3 regions of the Flintibacter sp. genome follow, and region 1 is predicted to be linked to each of the others. Evidence: riboswitches for the same ligand, from Rfam matches in the RefSeq annotation. Region 1 holds a riboswitch; each other region holds the start of a gene.
What was found. Region 1 has a riboswitch for ZMP and ZTP ahead of ACLTXB_RS10390 (formate--tetrahydrofolate ligase). Riboswitches for the same ligand answer to the same signal wherever they lie in the genome.
Positions count from the first base shown of each region.

Region 2: linked by a shared signal. The riboswitch ahead of pflA (pyruvate formate-lyase-activating protein) and the one ahead of ACLTXB_RS10390 (formate--tetrahydrofolate ligase) in region 1 are both predicted to bind ZMP and ZTP.
Region 3: linked by a shared signal. The riboswitch ahead of ACLTXB_RS18005 (IMP cyclohydrolase) and the one ahead of ACLTXB_RS10390 (formate--tetrahydrofolate ligase) in region 1 are both predicted to bind ZMP and ZTP.

Region 1 is NZ_JBKVXZ010000026.1:4,763-11,196, reverse strand. It holds gene ACLTXB_RS10410 (ROK family protein) at 101-1,048, opposite strand; gene hprK (HPr(Ser) kinase/phosphatase) at 1,052-2,005, opposite strand; gene rpmB (50S ribosomal protein L28) at 2,249-2,437, shown strand; gene ACLTXB_RS10395 (LysR family transcriptional regulator) at 2,626-3,570, shown strand; ZMP/ZTP riboswitch at 3,601-3,690, shown strand; gene ACLTXB_RS10390 (formate--tetrahydrofolate ligase) at 3,751-5,418, shown strand; gene ACLTXB_RS10385 (AI-2E family transporter) at 5,475-6,434, opposite strand, start outside.
Region 2 is NZ_JBKVXZ010000030.1:7,794-14,227, forward strand. It holds gene ACLTXB_RS11295 (alanine/glycine:cation symporter family protein) at 1-1,368, shown strand, start outside; ZMP/ZTP riboswitch at 1,446-1,524, shown strand; gene pflA (pyruvate formate-lyase-activating protein) at 1,593-2,321, shown strand; gene pflB (formate C-acetyltransferase) at 2,338-4,581, shown strand; gene rlmD (23S rRNA (uracil(1939)-C(5))-methyltransferase RlmD) at 4,693-6,051, shown strand; gene ACLTXB_RS11315 (cyclase family protein) at 6,110-6,434, shown strand, end outside.
Region 3 is NZ_JBKVXZ010000083.1:3,836-10,269, forward strand. It holds gene ACLTXB_RS17980 (low molecular weight protein-tyrosine-phosphatase) at 1-48, shown strand, start outside; gene ACLTXB_RS17985 (HAD family hydrolase) at 94-765, opposite strand; gene purD (phosphoribosylamine--glycine ligase) at 762-2,018, opposite strand; gene ACLTXB_RS17995 (phosphoribosylaminoimidazolecarboxamide formyltransferase) at 2,249-3,421, opposite strand; gene ACLTXB_RS18000 (immunity protein Imm33 domain-containing protein) at 3,428-4,402, opposite strand; gene ACLTXB_RS18005 (IMP cyclohydrolase) at 4,450-5,157, opposite strand; ZMP/ZTP riboswitch at 5,212-5,289, opposite strand; gene purN (phosphoribosylglycinamide formyltransferase) at 5,326-5,955, opposite strand; partial or broken gene ACLTXB_RS18015 (phosphoribosylformylglycinamidine cyclo-ligase) at 5,968-6,434, opposite strand, start outside.

The DNA.
Region 1 (6,434 bases):
TCAAATAAAATAGTACACCCGCAACTTTACCCAACATAAATTCCCCCGGCCGGAGCGCTTCCTCTGGCCGGGGGAATCCCATTTGGTTCACGCGGAAAGATCAGAACATATTGCACAGCATGGCGGCGCCCACCACGCCCGCGTCGTTGCCCAGGCTGGCCCGCTCAATGCGGGGCAGGTGGTCCTTGTCGAAGCTGCCCCGGTGGACCAGCTCACGCAGGGGATTGAGCAGCAGGTCGTCGTCGGCATTGCTGATACCGCCGCCCAGACAGACGATCTCGGGGAACAGCACGTTCACCAGGTTAATGAGGCCCATGGACAGGCCCTCCAAGTAACGGTCCAGCGCCTTGCGGGCCGTGGCGTCGCCCTCACGCACCGCCTGGAAGGTGGTACGGCCCTCCAGCTTGCGGGTATCCCCGTCGCACAGCTGCCACAGCATGCTGTCCCGGTTGTACTCCATCTCCTCCCGGGTCAGACGAACCAGAGCGGTGGCGGAACCGTACTGCTCCCAGCAGCCCAGGTTGCCGCAGCCGCAGCGCACCCCGTTGGGATGGATGATCATGTGGCCCGCCTCCATGCCGGCACCGCCGTGACCGATGTAGAGCTTTCCACCCCGGACCATGCCGCTGCCGATGCCGGTGCCCAAAGTGATGACCAGAGCAGGGTCAAAGCCCTTGGCAGAGCCCGCCCAGTACTCACCCACCGCGGCACAGTCGGCGTCGTTGCCCAGGTAGACGGGGATCTTCAGATCCTCCTGGAAAATTTCCCGGAAGGGGGTGTTGTAGAAGGGCATATTGGTGGTCTTGATCACCATACCCGTCTTATTGCTCACCAGACCGGGCAGGCCCACGCCCGCCGCCTGGATCTCAGAGAGCGGACAGTCGGCCTCTTTGGCTGCCTGAAGAGACAGCTTGGCCAGCTGGCGGGTCAGCTCCTCCGCCGTCATGCTCTTATCCACCGGGCAGGACGCCTTGTGCAGGATCTTACCGTTCTCATCTACCAGTCCGGCCACCAGGTTGGTGCCGCCTACGTCAATTCCGATATACATGGTTTACCGCTCTCCCTCTTCCATGAGTTTTTTAAAGTGTTCATCCATTTTCCGGGTCAGCTCCAGAGCCGCGTTATGGCCCATCTTCCGGTTACGGTTGTTGATGGCCGCCACCTCCACGATGCTGGCCAGATTCCGTCCGGGCTTGACCGGGATGGTCAGGCAGGGCACCGAGACGCCCAGGATCTGAGTCACCGCTCCCTCCAGGCCCAGGCGGTCATAGACCGCGCTGTCGTCCCAGGGCTCCAGCTTGATGACCATATCGATCTCCTGCTCCGTCTTGATGGCGCTCATACCAAACAGCCGCCGCACGTCCACCACGCCGATGCCGCGAAGCTCCATATAGTGGCGGATGAGTTCAGGGGCCGTGGCCATAAGGGTACCGTGGTTGGTCTCCTTGATCTCCACCGCGTCGTCGGCAATGATGCGGTGTCCCCGCTGAATAAGCTCAATGGCAACCTCGCTCTTGCCCACGCCAGACTCGCCCTGAATGAGCACGCCCTCGCCGTAGATCTCCATCATCACACCGGAGCGGGTGATCTGAGGCGCCAGGTGGTTAAAGAGGCTGCCGATGAGGCGGCTCATAAAGGCAGAAGTATGTTCTTGTGTGCGCAGCACGGTGCGCTCATGCTTGATGGCCATCTCCATACACTCAGGGAAGGGCTCCAGTTCCCGGGTGATGATCAGCGCGGGCACCGGATGGGCCAGCAGCCGGTCAAAACTCTCCCGGCGGGCCTGAGGCTCCATGCCCGAGAGATAGGTGTGCTCAGTCAGGCCGATGACCAGCAGGCGGCGGGCATCAAAATGCTCAAAAAAACCGCTCAGGGGCAGGCCGGGCCGGTTCACGTCCAAAGTGGTCAGAGGCATATCCTCGTAATTGGGACCTTTATTTAAAATCTCCAGTTGGAACTCCCGGATGATCTCTCCCAGTTTTACGCTTTTTCCACGCTCTGCCATAGCGTCTCCTCCTTGCGTTCCAGGCTGTCATGCCGATTTGGTTTTAGTATAGCTTATTTGTCTTTCCGGCGCAAGCGCAGGGTTCAATTTCTTCCTTCCGTTTCACACTTTTTTCCATTTAAAGCCCTCTCAGAAAAAAATTCAAGTTTTTTTAAAAACCTCTTGCATTCCCGAAAATTATCTGGTAAAATACCAGTCGATGCTTCATCGAAAGCGTACTCTCATAGCGAGGAGGTAAGCAACATGGCCAAATGTGAATTCTGCGACAAGGGCGTCACCTTCGGTATCAAGGTCTCCCACTCCCACCGCCGCTCCAACCGCACCTGGAAGCCCAACGTGAAGCGCGTGAAGGCGATTGTGAATGGGACTCCCACTCACGTGTACGTCTGCACCAGATGCCTCCGTTCCGGTAAGGTCACCCGCGCTGTGTAATTGGTATATGGCAAGATAAAATGTCCTGCGTCGTTTGGCGCAGGGCATTTTCTTTTTTCCCAAAATCCGCCATATGCCCCTTCTTTTGTCCCAAGACATTCCCTTTTTCCCCATTTTATGATATGATATCCTTAAAAAGGCGGCGCTAAGCGGCCCGTTCCCTTTCGCAGCCCAACAGGAGGCCCGTTATGTTTGTCAAAAATCCGGAATACTTTTTGGCCATCGTCAAGGAGCGCAGCATCTCCAAGGCGGCGGACCGTCTCTATCTCTCCCAGCCCTACCTCAGCCAGTATCTCGCCAAGCTGGAGGCCAATCTGGGTGTCACCCTACTGGACCGCTCCCACACCCCTCTGCATCTGACCGCCGCGGGAGAGCTTTTCCATGCCTATCTGGAACGCCAGGGCTATCTGGACCGGCAGCTGGAGAGCGACCTGCAGCAGCTGCAGGAGAAGAAACGCCAACAGCTGCACATCGGCGTGTCCACCTGGCGAGGCTCCACCCTGCTGCCCGATATCCTGCCCCGCTTTGCCGCCAAGTACCCCGACGTGCAGGTGGTCCTCCACGAGGCGCCGGTGCCCCAGCTGGGCAATCTGGCCGCCAGCAGCGTCACAGACTTCTGTCTGATGCACACACCGGGCAACCTCACCGACCTGAGCTATGAGCTGGTAATGCACGAGCGCATCCTCCTCATCTCCCACAAGGACCACCCCCTGGTCCAGGGCCTGGACAGCCCCTGCTCTGCTCCCCTCCCCTTCGGGGACCTGCGGCAGCTGGAGCACGAGCGGCTGATGATGCTGCCTGAGGATTGGCGTCTGTCCCGCCTGCTCTATAACACCTTCAACGTTCAGAACGTGGAGCCGGTGAATATCCTCACCACCACCAACAACACCACCGCCATCAATCTGGTGGCGGAGAACATGGGCTTCACTTTCCTGCCGGAGAGCGGCATCCACCGCACCCCCTATATGGACCGTCTGTCCTTCTTCACCGTGGGCGATCCCCCTCTCACCTGTCCGATGGCAGTGGTTTATAAGAAAAACAGTTTCCTCTCCCCCGCCACTCGGGCCTTCATCGCCCTCATCAAGGACTTTTACCGACAGTTTGACCGGGGCTCTGCCCTTTCGGACACTTGACGTGCCGAAAGAGGTGTGATACACTCACTACATAAGCTATACAACTGACGGAAGTGGAGTACCACATGAAGTATAGCGGACGCGTTCAGCGTCTTAATGCCGACCGTCTGGGCGCACGGAGTAAAAAACCGGTGCGCCCTTTTTTTGTGAAAAGGGCGCGGACAAAGGAGAAATTGTGTTATGTTGACCGATATTGAAATTGCACAGAGCACCCCCATGAAGCCCATTGGCGACATCGCCAAGACTGCCGGCGTGGCTGAGGAGTACCTGGAGTACTACGGCCGCTACAAGGCTAAGATCGACTACCGCCTGCTCAATGAGACGCAGGCTCCCAACGGCAAGCTGATCCTGGTCACCGCCATCAACCCCACCCCCGCCGGCGAGGGTAAGACCACCACCACGGTGGGTCTGGCCGACGCTCTGCGCCGCATGGGCAAGAACGCTCTGGTGGCCCTGCGCGAGCCCTCTCTGGGCCCGGTCTTCGGCGTCAAGGGCGGCGCTGCCGGCGGCGGATACGCTCAGGTGGTGCCTATGGAGGATATCAATCTCCACTTTACCGGCGACTTCCATGCCATCGGTGCGGCCAACAACCTGCTGGCCGCTATGCTGGACAACCACATTCAGCAAGGCAACGCCCTGGGGATTGACGTCAAGCGCATCACCTGGAAGCGGTGCGTGGACATGAACGACCGCCAGCTGCGCAACGTGGTGGACGGCCTGGGCGGACGGATGCAGGGCGTTCCCCGCGAGGACGGCTTTGACATCACCGTAGCCAGCGAGGTCATGGCAGTTCTGTGTCTGGCCACCTCCATCACCGATCTGAAGGAGCGCCTGAGCCGCATTATCGTGGGCTACACCTACGACGAGAAGCCGGTCACCGCCGGGGACCTGAAGGCCGCCGGTGCCATGGCCGCTCTGCTGAAGGACGCCCTCAAGCCCAACCTGGTCCAGACCCTGGAGGGTACTCCCGCCTTTATCCACGGCGGTCCTTTCGCCAACATCGCCCACGGCTGCAACTCCATCATGGCCACCCGTATGGCTCTGAAGCTGGGCGACTATGCCATCACTGAGGCCGGCTTCGGCGCCGACCTGGGTGCAGAGAAGTTCCTGGACATCAAGTGCCGCATGGCGGGCCTCACCCCCGATGCGGTGGTTGTGGTAGCCACGGTCCGCGCCCTGAAGCACCACGGCGGCGTGGCCAAGGCCGACCTGAACACCGAGAACCTGGAGGCTCTGGAGCGCGGCCTGCCCAACCTGCTGCGCCACGTGGAAAACATCACCAAGGTCTACGGTCTGCCCTGTGTGGTGGCCATCAACCGCTTCCCCACCGACACCGAGGCCGAGCTGAAGCTGGTGGAGGACAAGTGCCGGGCTCTGGGTGTCAACGTGGCCCTCAGCGAGGTCTGGGGCAAGGGCGGCGAGGGCGGCCTGGCCCTGGCCGAGGAAGTGGTGCGTCTGTGCGAGCAGCCCAACGACTTCCGCTTTGCCTACGACGCTGCGGCCTCCATTGAGGAAAAGCTCAACGCCATTGTCACCAAGGTGTACCACGGCGACGGCGTGGTCCTCACCCCCAACGCCCGCAAGCAGATGGCCCAGCTCACCGACCTGGGCTTCGGCGCTTTGCCCATCTGCATGGCTAAGACCCAGTATTCCTTCTCCGACGACCAGAAGCTGCTGGGCGCTCCCGATGGCTTCACCGTCACCGTACGCAACATTAAGGTGTCCGCCGGCGCCGGCTTCCTGGTAGCCCTGACGGGTGACATCATGACCATGCCTGGTCTGCCCAAGGTTCCCGCCGCCGAGAAGATCGATGTGGACGAGAACGGTAAAATCACCGGTCTGTTCTGATTGTAAACATAGAAAAACGGCGCGCCGAAGAAAACTTCGGCGCGCCGTTTTATTTGTTATTCTTCTTTGGATTCCGGTTTTACAGGCTCTTTCTTTCGCAGCCGCCGCACCACATCCTGTTTCAGCAGGGCATACAGCACCGAGGCCACCGGCACGCTGAGCAGCACGCCCAGCAGGCCGAACAGGCCGCCGCCCACCGTCACCGCCGTCAGCACCCAGATGCCCGGCAGGCCGATGGAGGTACCCACTACACGGGGATAGATCACATTGCCCTCGATCTGCTGGAGAATGGACAAAAAGATCAGGAAGATGATGGCCCGCACCGGGGACACCATTACCAGCAGGAAGGCAGAAAGGATCGCCCCGATATAAGCACCCGCCACCGGGATCAGGGCGGACACGCCCACAATAACGCCAATGAGAGCGGCGTAATCAGGCTGGATAAAGAAGGTACCCAATGCACACAGGCCGCCCAGGATGCAGGCCTCAATAGCCTGGCCGGAGACAAAGTTGGTAAAGGTCTCGGCAGTAAGGCGGATCACATCGCTGACCCAGGTCACATGCCGGTCGGGCAGATAGGCCCGCAGCAGTCTGCGGCCCTGGTCCAGCAGCTTTTCCCGCCCGGCCAGCATGTAGATAGAGAACACGATGGCCAGTACCAGGGTGACGAACATGGACAAAATACTACTGGTGACCACCATCACCTGGGAGGCAGCCGTGGTGACACTGGAGAGCACCCCATCCAAAAAGCTGCGCAGATAGCTGCTCAGGGAACTCAGGTCCAGAGAAGACAGATCCAGATACTCAGCGATCTTATTGATAATGGCCTGCAGATTGACCATATAGCCGCTGACACTGGCAGCAAACAGCTGAATACTGTCCACCACCTGAGGCAGTACAAAGGAAAACAGAGCCACAATAATCGCAATCATGGCCACATAGGAGGTAAGCACCGCCAACGGACGGCCCAGTTTCTTGAACCGCTCCCCCAGATTGCGTTCATAGTGGCGGCAGAA
Region 2 (6,434 bases), on a different contig from region 1:
AATATCAACACCTACCTGTCCAGCTATATTCTGGTCTTCCTGCTCATCGGCGTGGGTCTTTTCTATTCCATCCGCACCCGCTTTGTTCAGGTACGCTGCTTCGGCGAGGGCATGAAGAAGGTATTCGGAAATGTGTCTTTGCGCGGCGGACGGCAGGAGCAGGGTATGAGTTCCTTCCAGGCTCTGGCCACTGCCATCGCCGCTCAGGTGGGCACCGGCAACATCGTAGGCGGCTCCGGCGCCATTCTGGCCGGCGGTCCCGGCGCCATCTTCTGGATGTGGATCATCGCCTTCTTCGGCATGGCCACCATCTACGCCGAGGCTACTCTGGCCATCAAGACCCGCATCACCGATGAGAACGGCGACTTCCACGGCGGCCCCGTTTACTATATCACCACTGCCTTTAAGGGTGCTTTTGGTAAGTTCCTGGCCGCTTTCTTTGCGGTAGCTATCATTCTGGCTCTGGGCTTTATGGGCTGTATGGTCCAGTCCAACTCCATCGGCTCCACCTTCCAGACCGCCTTCGGCGTTCCCTCCTGGATCGTGGGCGTGGTGCTGGTCATCATCTGCGGCTTCATCTTTGTGGGCGGCGTGCAGCGTCTGGCCGCTGTCACCGAGAAGATCGTCCCTATCATGGCCGCTATCTTCCTGCTGGGCGCGCTGGCCGTACTGGTCATCCGCATCCAGTATATCCCCGCCACCTTCGCTATGATCTTCCAGTATGCCTTTGAGCCCCAGGCCATCATCGGCGGCGGCTTCGGTTACGCGCTGAAGGAAGCCATCAGCCAGGGCGCCAAGCGCGGCCTCTTTTCCAACGAGGCCGGCATGGGTTCCACCCCCCACGCTCACGCTCAGGCCAACGTGAAGGATCCCCACGACCAGGGCGTGGTAGCTATGGTCAGCGTGTTCATCGACACCTTTATCGTGCTGACCCTCAATGCTCTGGTAGTCATCTCCACTCTGTATACCCCCGGCGGCATTCTGGCCCAGGGCTACACCGAGGAGGTTTCCCAGGTCATCAACAAGACCAACCTGGCCCAGACCGCCTTTGGCACCGTGTTCGGCACCCAGGCCGGCGCCATGTTCGTGGCCGTTTGTCTGTTCTTCTTCGCCTTCTCCACGGTGCTGAGCTGGAACATGTTCGGCAAGATCAACATCATCTACCTCTTCGGCAAGAAGGCCGCTCCCGTCTATTCCGTCATCGCTCTGGTCTTTATCTTCCTGGGCACCCTCATGTCCAATGACCTGGTGTGGGAGCTCACCGACATGTTCAACAACCTCATGGTCATCCCCAACGCCATCGCCCTGTTTGCCTTGTCCGGCGTGGTGGTAAAGATTTGTCACATGAGCAAAAAGGCTTCCAAATAATTTTGTGCAGTTTTTATGAAAACATGAAAAAGACCGCCGTCCCCTTGACAGGGTCGGCGGTCTTTTGTTATCCTGAGGGCGGATCATATGACTGACGGAAGTGGGGAGACCACAGGGAGTATGATCGTCATGATGCCGACCGTCTGGGCGCCGAAAAGTGGCCCGGAAGGGCGGCTTTTTTGCGCCCTTTTTTGCCTATTCAGGGCGGAAAGGAAGTATTTTTCATGACTGGATTCATTCATTCGCTGGAGAGTATGGGACTGGTGGACGGCCCCGGTGTACGGGCAGTGGTCTTTCTTCAGGGCTGCCCTCTCCGCTGCCTCTACTGCCACAATCCGGACACTCAAACCTTCTCCGGCGGACAGGAGACTACGCCCGAGGCCCTGGTCAAACGGCTGCTCCGCTTCCGGCCTTATTTTGAATCTTCCGGCGGAGGCGTTACCTTCTCCGGTGGTGAGCCCCTCGGACAGTCTGACTTTCTGCTGGCGTGTCTGAAGCTGCTCAAAGCAGAGGGGGTACACACCTGCATCGACACCTGCGGCGTAGGCCAAGGTGACTACGAGGACATTCTCAAACACACCGACCTGGTGCTCTACGACGTAAAGCACCATCAAAGAGAGGGTTACCGGAAGATCACCGGCCGGGAGTTGGACCCCACCCCGGCCTTTGTGGAGGCGGTCCGGAAGGCAAACGTCCCCATGTGGGTGCGCCACGTGGTGGTCCCAGGCCTCACCGACAGCCGGGAGCATCTCACCTCCCTGGGCAAGTACATCGCCACCCTGCCCCGGGTGGAAAAGGTGGAACTCCTCCCCTACCACACCCTGGGCGTTCACAAGTATCAAACGCTTGGCATCCCCTATCCGTTGGAAGGGGTACCGCCGATGGACAAGACAGTACTGGAACCTTGGAACCGGCAGCTCAATGAAGCCTGCTGCCGGAACACAGACAACTAAGAAAGGAATGGGAGCTATGAGCATCGACGTCAACTGCACCGCTTGGAAGGGATTTCGCACCGGCGAATGGCGCCACCTGGTGAATGTGCGCAATTTCATTCAGAAAAACTACACCCCCTATCAGGGAGGGGATGACTTCCTGGCCCCCATCTCCCCCAAGACCGCCAAGGTCTGGGAGAAGGCAGAGGCCCTCATTCTGGAGGAGATCAAGAAGGGCATCATCGATGTAGAGACCCACGCTGTCTCCGGCATCGACAACTTTGCCCCCGGCTACATTGACAAGGACAACGAGGTCGTCGTGGGCCTTCAGACCGACGCCCCCCTCAAGCGCATCGTCAACCCCTTCGGCGGCATTCGCAACGCCGTCTCCGCCCTGGAGCAGTACGGCTACCATCTGGACCCGGAGATCGAGCGCCACTTCCGCCTCTACCGCAAGACCCATAACGAGGGCGTCTTTGACGCCTATCCCAAGCGTACCCGGGACGCCCGCCACGCCGGTCTGCTCACCGGCCTGCCCGACGCCTATGGCCGCGGCCGCATCGTGGGCGACTACCGCCGCGTCCCCCTGTACGGCACCGACTTCCTTATTGAAGAGAAGCAGAAGGATCTGGACATGCTGGACGGCCCCATGACCGACGAGCGCATCCGCCTGCGCGAAGAGGTCCAGATGCAGATCCGCGCTCTTCGTGAGATGGCCTCCATGGCCGCCAAGTACGGCTGCGACATCACCCGCCCCGCCGAAAACGCCCATGAGGCGGTGCAGAACCTGTACATGGCCTACCTGGCCGGTATCAAGGAAAATAACGGCGCCGCCACCTCCTTGGGCCGTGTGTCCACCTTCTTGGATATCTACATCCAGCGCGACCTGGACAACGGTCTGCTGGACGAGCAGGGCGCCCAGGAGCTCATCGACCAGTTTGTCATCAAGCTGCGCCTGGTGCGTCACCTGCGCACCCCCGAGTATAACGAGCTCTTCGGCGGCGACCCCACCTGGGTCACCGAGTCCATCGGCGGCATGGGCATTGACGGCCGAACCCTGGTCACCAAGAACTCCTTCCGGATGCTCCACACCCTTACCAACCTGGGCACTGCCCCCGAGCCCAACCTCACCGTTCTGTGGAGCAAGGACCTGCCTCAGGGCTTTAAGGACTACTGCTCCAAGATGAGTATTGCCACCGACTCCATCCAGTACGAGAGCGACGAGCTGATGCGCCCCATGTACGGCGACGACTACTGCATCGCCTGCTGTGTGTCCGCCATGGCGGTGGGCAAGCAGATGCAGTTCTTCGGCGCCCGGGCCAACCTGGCCAAGAGTCTGCTGTACGCCATCAACGGCGGCGTGGATGAGAAGAAGGGCGGCGTCATCGTCCCCGGCATCGAGCACGACATGGACGAAGTGCTGGACTATCCCAAGGTGCTGGCCAATTATAAAAAGGTACTGGCCTATGTGGCTGAGCTCTACGTGGACACCATCAACATCATCCACTATATGCACGACAAGTACGCCTACGAGAGCAGCCAGATGGCTCTTCATGACACTCTGGTAGAGCGGCTGGCCGCCTTCGGCGTGGCCGGCCTGTCCATCGCCGCCGACTCCCTGTCTGCCATCAAGTTTGCCAAGGTGCGCCCCATCCGCAACGAACAGGGCGTAGCTGTGGACTTCGCCATTGAAGGTGACTTCCCCAAGTACGGCAACGACGACGACCGGGTGGACGATATCGCCGTGGAGATCGTCTCCTACTTCTCCGCTGAGCTGAAAAAGCACCCCCTTTACCGCAATGCCATCCACACCCTCTCCGCCCTCACCATCACCTCCAACGTGATGTACGGCAAAAAGACCGGCGCCACCCCCGACGGCCGCAAGGCAGGCGAGCCCTTTGCCCCCGGCGCCAACCCCATGCACGGCCGTGACGTAAACGGCGCTCTGGCCTCCCTCAACTCGGTGGCCAAGATTCCCTACCGGGCCGTGTGTCAGGACGGCGTGTCCAATACCTTCTCCATCGTCCCCGAGGCCCTGGGCAAGGACGAGGACCAGCGCCGGGCCAACCTGGTGGCTATCCTGGACGGCTACTTTGTCCAGGGCGCCCACCACCTGAACGTGAACGTCCTGCACCGGGAAACTCTGCTGGACGCCATGGATCACCCCGAGAAGTATCCCAGCCTCACCATCCGTGTCTCCGGCTATGCGGTGAACTTCAACCGCCTCAGCCGGGAGCAGCAGCTGGAAGTCATCCAGCGCACCTTCCACAGCGCCATGTGATTTTTCCACACCTTCTGCCCCGCCGGTGCAAAACCGGCGGGTTTTTTTATCTTTACGCAGCGGGGGCAGACATGGTATGATGGGGGAAAACAAACATGTGGGAGGCGCCTCATGGCCGACTGGAAGAAAAATTCACTGCATGATCTGCACATCGACAGCTACACCGCCCAGGGCTTCGGTGTGGCCCGGCTGGATGGCCGGGTGGTCTTTATTCCCGGCACCATCCGGGGAGAGGACTGGAAGGTTCAGCTGTTAAAGGTACAAAAGAACATCGCCTGGGGCCGTGGCGTGGAGTTGCTCACCCCCTCTCCCGCTCGTGTGGAGCCCGACTGCCCCATCAGCGGCAAGTGCGGCGGCTGCCAATACCGTCACATGACCTACGAGGAGGAGCTGACGGCCAAGTGGGACCGGGTCAATGACGCCCTGCGGCGGCTGGGCGGCCTGGATTTGGAGCTGCCTCCGGTGCTTGGGGCGGAAGATTCCCTGCGCTACCGCAACAAGGTGCAGCTGCCCGTGGCCCAGGGAAAGCAGGGCCTGTCCATCGGCTACTTCCGTCCCCGGAGCCATGACGTGCTGGATGTGAAGGACTGCCCCCTCCAGCCTCTGGCGGTGACCCGGCTGCGAGAGGCCTTCAAGGCCTGGATGGAACAGTGGTCGGTGCCTGCCTATGACGAGAGCACCTGTCAGGGACTGATCCGTCACCTCTATGTGCGCACCAACCAGGCGGGACAGTCTTTGTGCTGTGTGGTTGCCAACGGGAAAAAGCTGCCCCAGGTTTCCGAATTGGTGGAGGCTCTGTGCAAAGTGGAACCGGGACTCATCGGTCTGGTTCTCAACATCAATCAGGCGGATACCAACGTAATTTTAGGTCCTGAGTACCGCACTTTGTGGGGCCAGGATTTCCTGGAGGAGACCCTGTGCGGTATGACCTTCCGGCTGTCCGTCCCCTCCTTTTTCCAGATCAACTGGGCTCAGACTCAGCGGCTCTATGCCCAGGCGGTGGATTTTGCCTCCCTCACTGGACAAGAGACCGTGCTGGACCTGTACTGCGGCATCGGCACCATCTCTCTGGCTTTGGCCCAGACGACGGGGCAGGTCATTGGGGCTGAGATCGTCCCCCAGGCCATTGAGGACGCTAAGGCCAATGCTGCACGCAACAAGGTGAATAATACCCGTTTTTTCTGCGGCGACGCGGGATCAGTGGCCGCTCAGCTTGCCCGGGAGGGTGTGCGTCCCCAAGTCATCTGCGTGGACCCACCCCGGAAGGGATTAGCACCGGAGGTACCCGCCATTTTGGCCTCCATGGCCCCGGAACGTATCGTCTATGTCTCCTGCGACCCGGCCACTCTGGCCCGGGACGCCAAGCGTCTGGAGGAGCTGGGCTACCGGGCAGTCAAGGTCCAGGCCGTGGACCTCTTCCCCCGCACCGCTCACGTGGAGACAGTCCTGCTCCTGGTCCGGGCAAACTGATCCCGGACCGATGTCCTTTGTTTATCCTATTTCCATTATATATAAAGGAGTGTTGTTTATGTACGAACTTTGGGAAGGCCTGAAGCGGGCCAAAGAGTACAAGTGGGTAGAGCTCTCTCACCCCCTGGACAACGACAGTCCCTTCTGGGCTGGAATTCCCGAGGGCTCGGTGGAGCTGTGCAAGACCGTGTATGACTGGGGCAACCCCATGCTGGATTGTCTCATCCAGACCTTCTGCTTCCCCGGTCAGTTCGGCACCCACATCGACTTCCCCAGCCACTTTGACAAAGAAGGCGTCTCCTCCGAGGCCTACGGCGTGGAGCAGCTGGTCTTCCCTCTGTGCGTCATTGACGTGTCCGACAAGGTGGCCCAGGATGTGCACT
Region 3 (6,434 bases), on a different contig from region 1:
CTGGAGGGGTGTCAGGGCTTGCTGGAGGAATTAAAAAAAGGACGTTAAAAAACAGAGGACCGACCCTATGGGGTCGGTCCTCTGTTTTAAGAATCAAGAATCCAGCTGCTGAATCAAAAAGTTCCGTACCTCCAGCAAACTGGCGCAGCGGCGAAAGAGCAGTGCATCCAGTTCCGGAGTAGGGGGGATCATATCAGGAACCATAATAACCTTCATTCCTGCCTGAGAAGCGGAAAGAATTCCATTGCGGGAGTCCTCCACAGCAATTGTCTGGGCGGGATCCGTGCCCAGTGCCCGGCAGGCCAGCTGGTAGATCTCCGGGTCGGGCTTGCTGTGGACCACCTGATCGCCGGTAATGATGGCGGAGAAGTAGGAACCGAGGCCGGTTAGCTCCATGCGGCGCAAAGTACGTTCCCGACCGGTGGAGGTGGCCAAAGCGATGGGGATATTCCGGGCCTTCAGAAAGTCCAGAATTTCCCGTACTCCTGGCTTCATGGGAACGCCTTCCCGCTCCATTCTGGCCTGAGAATAGGCAGAGCAGGTCTTCATAAACTCCTCTTTTGGGAACTCTGGGCCAAAGAGGTCCAGCATTTTCTGATGAATATCCGTGCGGTTTTGTCCCACAAATTCCAGATAATACTCGCCGATCTGGGGCCAGCCAAGTTCCTTTCCTACGGCCAACCAGGTCTGGTTGGTCAGTCGTTCCGTATCAAAGAGAACGCCGTCCACATCGAAGACAACGCCCTGGAGAGCAAGCTGACTCATACCTTACCGATGTCCTTGCGCATGTGCATATCCTGGAAGGAGATGGGGGCACAGGCGGCATAGGCGTTGGAGATGGCCTCGTCCAGGTCAGCGCCCAGGGCAGTCACACCCAGCACACGGCCGCCAGCGGTGACGATGGTGCCGTCCTCCTGGCGCTTGGTACCGGCGTGGAACACGGTGGCGGACTTACCCGCCTCCTCCAGACCGGAGATGGGATAGCCGCTCTGGTACTTCACCGGATAGCCGCCGGAAGCCAGCACGATGCAGCAGGCAGCGCCGTCCTTCCACTTGACCTCCACCTGGTCCAGGGTGCCGTTCACGCAGGCCTCAAAGATGTCCATGAGGTCGCTGTCCAGCATGGACAGCAGGGGCTGGGTCTCAGGGTCGCCGAAGCGGGCGTTGTACTCTACCACCTTGGGACCGTCCTTGGTGAGCATCAGGCCGAAGTAGATGACACCCTTGAAGGGACGGCCTTCCGCCTTCAGAGCGGCCACGGTGGGCAGGAAAATCTTCTCCATGCACTCCTTGGCGATTTCGGGAGTGTATTTGGGGGAGGGGCAGAAGGCGCCCATGCCGCCGGTGTTGGGGCCAAGGTTGCCGTCATAGGCGCGCTTGTGATCCTGGGAGGACAGCATGGGGACCAGGTGCTCGCCGTCGCAGAAGGCCAGCACGGTGACCTCGGGGCCAACCATGCATTCCTCAATGACCACAGTGGAGCCGCTCTGGCCGAATTTATGGTCCTCCATCATCTCACGGACGGCGGTCTTGGCCTCGTCCACAGTGGAGGTCACCACCACGCCCTTGCCCAGAGCCAGACCGTCGGCCTTGACTACAATGGGGGCGCCCTGCTCGTCGATGTAGGCCAGAGCCTTGTCCATCTCAGTGAAGGTCTCATACTTGGCGGTGGGGATGTGGTACTTCTTCATCAGCTCTTTGGAGAACGCCTTGCTGGCCTCAATGATGGCAGCGTTGGCACGAGGGCCGAAGGCGGGAATGCCGGCGGCCTCCAGGGCGTCCACCATACCAAGAGCCAGAGGATCATCGGGAGCCACCATGACAAAGTCCATGGCATTTTCCTTGGCCCAGGATACCATGGCGTCTACATCGGTGGCTTTGATGGGAACACAGGTGGCTACCTGGGCGATGCCGCCGTTTCCGGGGGCGCAGTAGAGCTCGGTTACCTTGGGGCTCTGAGCCAGTTTCCAGCAGATGGCGTGCTCACGGCCGCCGCCGCCGACTACCAATACTTTCATATCAAACACCTCATTTAGTAAGAGAAAGGCCTAAAATTGTCGCCAATTCCCCTCGGAGAGCGGAGGGGGGCACGCGGGGGGAACTGGTTACCGCCCGCGAGGGCCGGAGCGCGTCAGCGCATCTGCATGTTCCGCAGAACATGCCCGGCCCTTGAGGGGGGGATCGAACTTGGTTTCCTTGGGAACCAAGTTCGTATCTAGGGGGGACAACGTCCCCCCTAGAGGTATTTTTAATGATGGAACAGCCGGATGCCGGTAAAGGCCATCACCATGCCGTACTTGTCGGCGGTGTCGATGACCTGCTGGTCACGGATGGAGCCGCCGGGCTGGGCAATGTACTGTACGCCGGACTTGCGGGCGCGCTCCACGTTGTCGCCGAAGGGGAAGAAGGCGTCAGAGCCCACGGTCACGCCGGACATCTGAGCGATCCAGGCCTGCTTCTCCTCGTCGGTGAGCACCTCAGGCTTCACCTTGAAGGTGTTCTGCCACACACCGTCGGCCAGAATGTCATCGTGCTCATCGGAAATGTAGATGTCAATGGCGTTATCCCGGTCGGGACGGCGGATGTTGTCCACAAACTGCAGGCCCAGGACCTTCGGATGCTGACGCAGCCACCAGATGTCGGCCTTGTTGCCGGCCAAACGGGTGCAGTGGATGCGGCTCTGCTGGCCGGCGCCCACGCCGATGGTCATGCCGTTTTTCACGTAGCACACGGAGTTGGACTGGGTGTACTTCAGGGTGATGAGGGAGAGGAGCATATCGTGCTTGGCCTGCTGGGGCAGGTCCTTGTTGGCGGTGACGATATTCTGAAGCATCTCCTCGTTGATGTCCAGGTCGTTGTAGCCTTGCTCAAAGGTGATGCCGAAGATGTTGCGGCGCTCCACAGGAGCGGGAGTGTAGTTGGGGTCGATCTCCACCACGTTGTAGCCGCCCTTACGCTTGGTCTTCAGGATCTCCAGAGCCTCCTGGGTGTAGCCGGGGGCGATGATGCCGTCGGATACCTCGGCGGCCAGGAAACGGGCGGTATCGGCGTCGCACACGTCGCTGAGAGCGGCCCAGTCGCCAAAGGAGCACAGACGGTCAGCACCGCGGGCGCGGATGTAGGCGCAGGCGATGGGGGAGAGCTCTCCCTCGGGGGCAAAGTAGATATGGCGCTCCACGTCGGTGAGGGGCAGACCCAGGGCGGCACCGGCGGGGGAGACGTGCTTGAAGGAGGCGGCGGCAGGCAGGCCGGTGGCCTGCTTCAGGGCCTTGACCAGCTGCCAGGAGTTGAGGGCATCCATGAAGTTGATGTAGCCGGGCTTGCCGTTGAGCACCTTCAGGGGCAGCTCGCCCTCCTCCATGAAGATGCGGGCGGGCTTCTGGTTGGGGTTACAGCCGTATTTCAGTTCCAGTTCGGTCATCGTATTTCATCCTTTCTGATCGGAATCTTGGGGATTGAGGGGTTCATAGTGGAAGGCTCCGTCCTCACCACGGGCAAAGGCACTGCCGTAGGGAGCGCTGAGCAGGGGGATCAGGTCGGGGTCATAATTGCAGATGGTGTTGAGGGAGTAGACTCCGATGTGGGAGGGGTCGCTGAGGTACTCTTCGCTCTCCACAGCGGCAAAGAAGCGCCAGCCGCTGTCCTGACCCTCCCGTTCCGGCTTTTCCCGGTAGCAGTAGCCTACCGGTTTGCCGGAGACAGTGATCTCGTCGGTAGCCAGACAGGCGGCGGGGCCGTCCCAATCCTTCAGGAGAGGCCGCATTTCCGGCTCGGAAAGTTTATAGCTCTTTCCCGCAGGACGGGGCCACATGCGGCCGCACCAAGCCTGCTTGCTGCCCAGCAGGTCCCGCACCAAGCGCAGGTTCAGATCCCGGTAGGAGACGGCGTCCTGCTCGCCTCCAATGCGGAAAGCCCAGTAGGCGGCGCCGCATACCAGGTCCACAGCGTACTCATCCCAGCTGTGGAAGGCGGCGGCCTGGTCTACCCAATACTGGGACAGCTCCTGGTACTCCTCCATGGAGATAAGCTCGCAGGCACAGGCGGAGCGGAGATAGCCCAGGGTCTCGCTGATGTCCCAGGCCAGAAAGCCTCGGCGGCCCACAATGGGCTGGAACTGCCGGGCAAAGTCGGACAGGCGCTGGAAGCCGGACAGGGCCTGAGGGGTCAGCTCATCCAGAGAGAAATTGGGGCGGTCCTCCCAGAAGGACTCAAAATCCAGATATTCCTGGTGGATGTGCACCGTGTTCTGGCAGAAAGCGATCAGGCTGTCCTTATCGGTGATGCCGAACACCTCAGACAGATGAGTGCGGGCGGCCTGCTGATCTTCCTTGCTCAGGCAGAAGGGGAAAGGCCTTGGAGGAGCAGAGCACCGGGGGTTGGAAGGCAGCGGCGGCTCGGGCACGCTGAAATTCCAGAATGGGGTCGGTCAAGAGCATGGGGGCCTCCTTCTTACTGGTGCTTGTTGATGATCACAGTGTCCGCCTGACCCGAAGAGAGGTCAATGTAGCTGACATACAGGGAGACCTTGTTGTCCTCGTTCAGGTTCTCCCAAACCTCCTTGGCCAGAGCCTGAGCGTCGGGAGCAGAGATGGCCACCCGGCGGGGCTCGCCCTCAAAGGAGGGCAGGGGGTCCAGGTTCTCCTGGTAGGTGTGGATGAAGCGGCCTTCACCGGACAGGGGGGCGTCGTACTCGTAGAAGTAGCGGTGGTTGCAGCTGGGGTCACCGTCGGCGCTCTTCAGGATGGACAGGCAGAAGGCGCCGTCCTTCTCCACCACGCCGGAGATGCGGGGGGTGTAGTTGGGGCCGTCGGGCTCGTAGCAGCGGGTGCGGAGAGCCTCGATGTAGCTCTTGCCCTCCAGCAGGCCGTCCCGGATGGTGTCGGTCTGGTCGCCGTTGGTGACCACCAGGGTGTCGCCCACCTTGCGCACGGGGTGGTAGATGATGAGGGAGGGGTCCACCATCTTGCTCTCGTCAAAGGCCCGGGTGCGGATGCCGTCCTCGGTGGCCTCAAAGATGCGGTTGCGGCTGTTCTCGCTGCGGCCCATGATGAAGTAGACTACCACGGCCTTGGCGCCGTCGGCGGACTTGCCCAGCATGATGCCACGGCCGGGGTAGGGGTGGCTGCGCAGCAGGTCGTTAAAATTCAGAAGTTCCATAACGTAAGCTCCTTTTCACAAAATAAGCAAATGGGCGCACCACGTTTGTGCAAACGGGTGCGCCCAGACGGTCGGCTCTCAGAGGCGGCACTCCCCGTGGTCACTCCACTTCCGTCAGTTATGCCGCTTGATTACATTGTAAAGGGGCGGGCGCACCGAAAAGGGGGATCAGTCCAGAATCCGGACAGTCCGGCCCTCTACCTTCAGCCGTCCCTGACAGAACAGAGACACGGCCTGGGGAAGCAGCTTCCACTCGCAGTTCTCCATGATCCGCCGCTGCAGCACCTCGGGTGTGTCGTCGGGCAGCACTTCAACCGCCTTTTGGGCAACGATGGGGCCGCCGTCGCACTCCTCGGAGACAAAATGCACGGTGGCGCCCGACAGTTTCACGCCGTACTCCAGGGCCTTCTCGTGGACATGAAGTCCGTAGCAGCCGGGACCAGCAAAGGAGGGGATCAGGGCAGGATGGACGTTCAAAATGGCATTGGGGAAGGCCTGTACCATCTCGCTGGTGAGGATGACCATGAAACCGGCCAGCACCACCAGGTCGATATGCAGCGCCTGGAGCTGCTCCACCAGAGCCACGGTCATGGCCTGGCTGGAGGGGTAGGACTTCCGGGCCACCACATAGGTGGGGATGCCCGCCTTCTTGGCACGCTCCAGGGCGTAGGCGTCGGGGTTGGAGGCGATGACAGCAGCAATCTCGCCGTTCACGATCTCACCCCGGGCCTGGGCGTCAATCAGAGACTGAAGGTTGGTGCCGCCGCCGGAGACCAGCACGGCAATGCGCTTTGCCATGGGAGCACCTCCTCAGACCAGCTCCACCCCAGCCTCGCCGGAGACCACCTGGCCGATCTGGTAGGCCTGCTCGCCGGCGGCCTTCAGGATCTCCAGGGCCTGGGCGGCCTGCTGGGCGGGAAGGGCCAGGATCATGCCGATGCCCATGTTGAAGGTGTTGTACATATCACGCTCGGGGATGCCGCCCTTCTTCTCAATGAGGTCGAAAATGGGCAGGCGGGGGAAGGAGTCCAGCTTGATCTGGGCGGTGAGGCCCTCGGTCATCATGCGGGGCACGTTCTCATAGAAACCGCCGCCGGTGATGTGGCTGATGGCGTGGATGTCCACACCCTCCTTCAGCAGGGCCTTAATGGCCTTGACATAGATGCGGGTGGGGGTGAGCAGGGTCTCGCCCAGGCTCTTGCCGCCCAGCTCGTCCATGGGGGAGGTGAGGTCGGCGTGCTCCACGTCAAAGACCTTGCGCACCAGGGAGAAGCCGT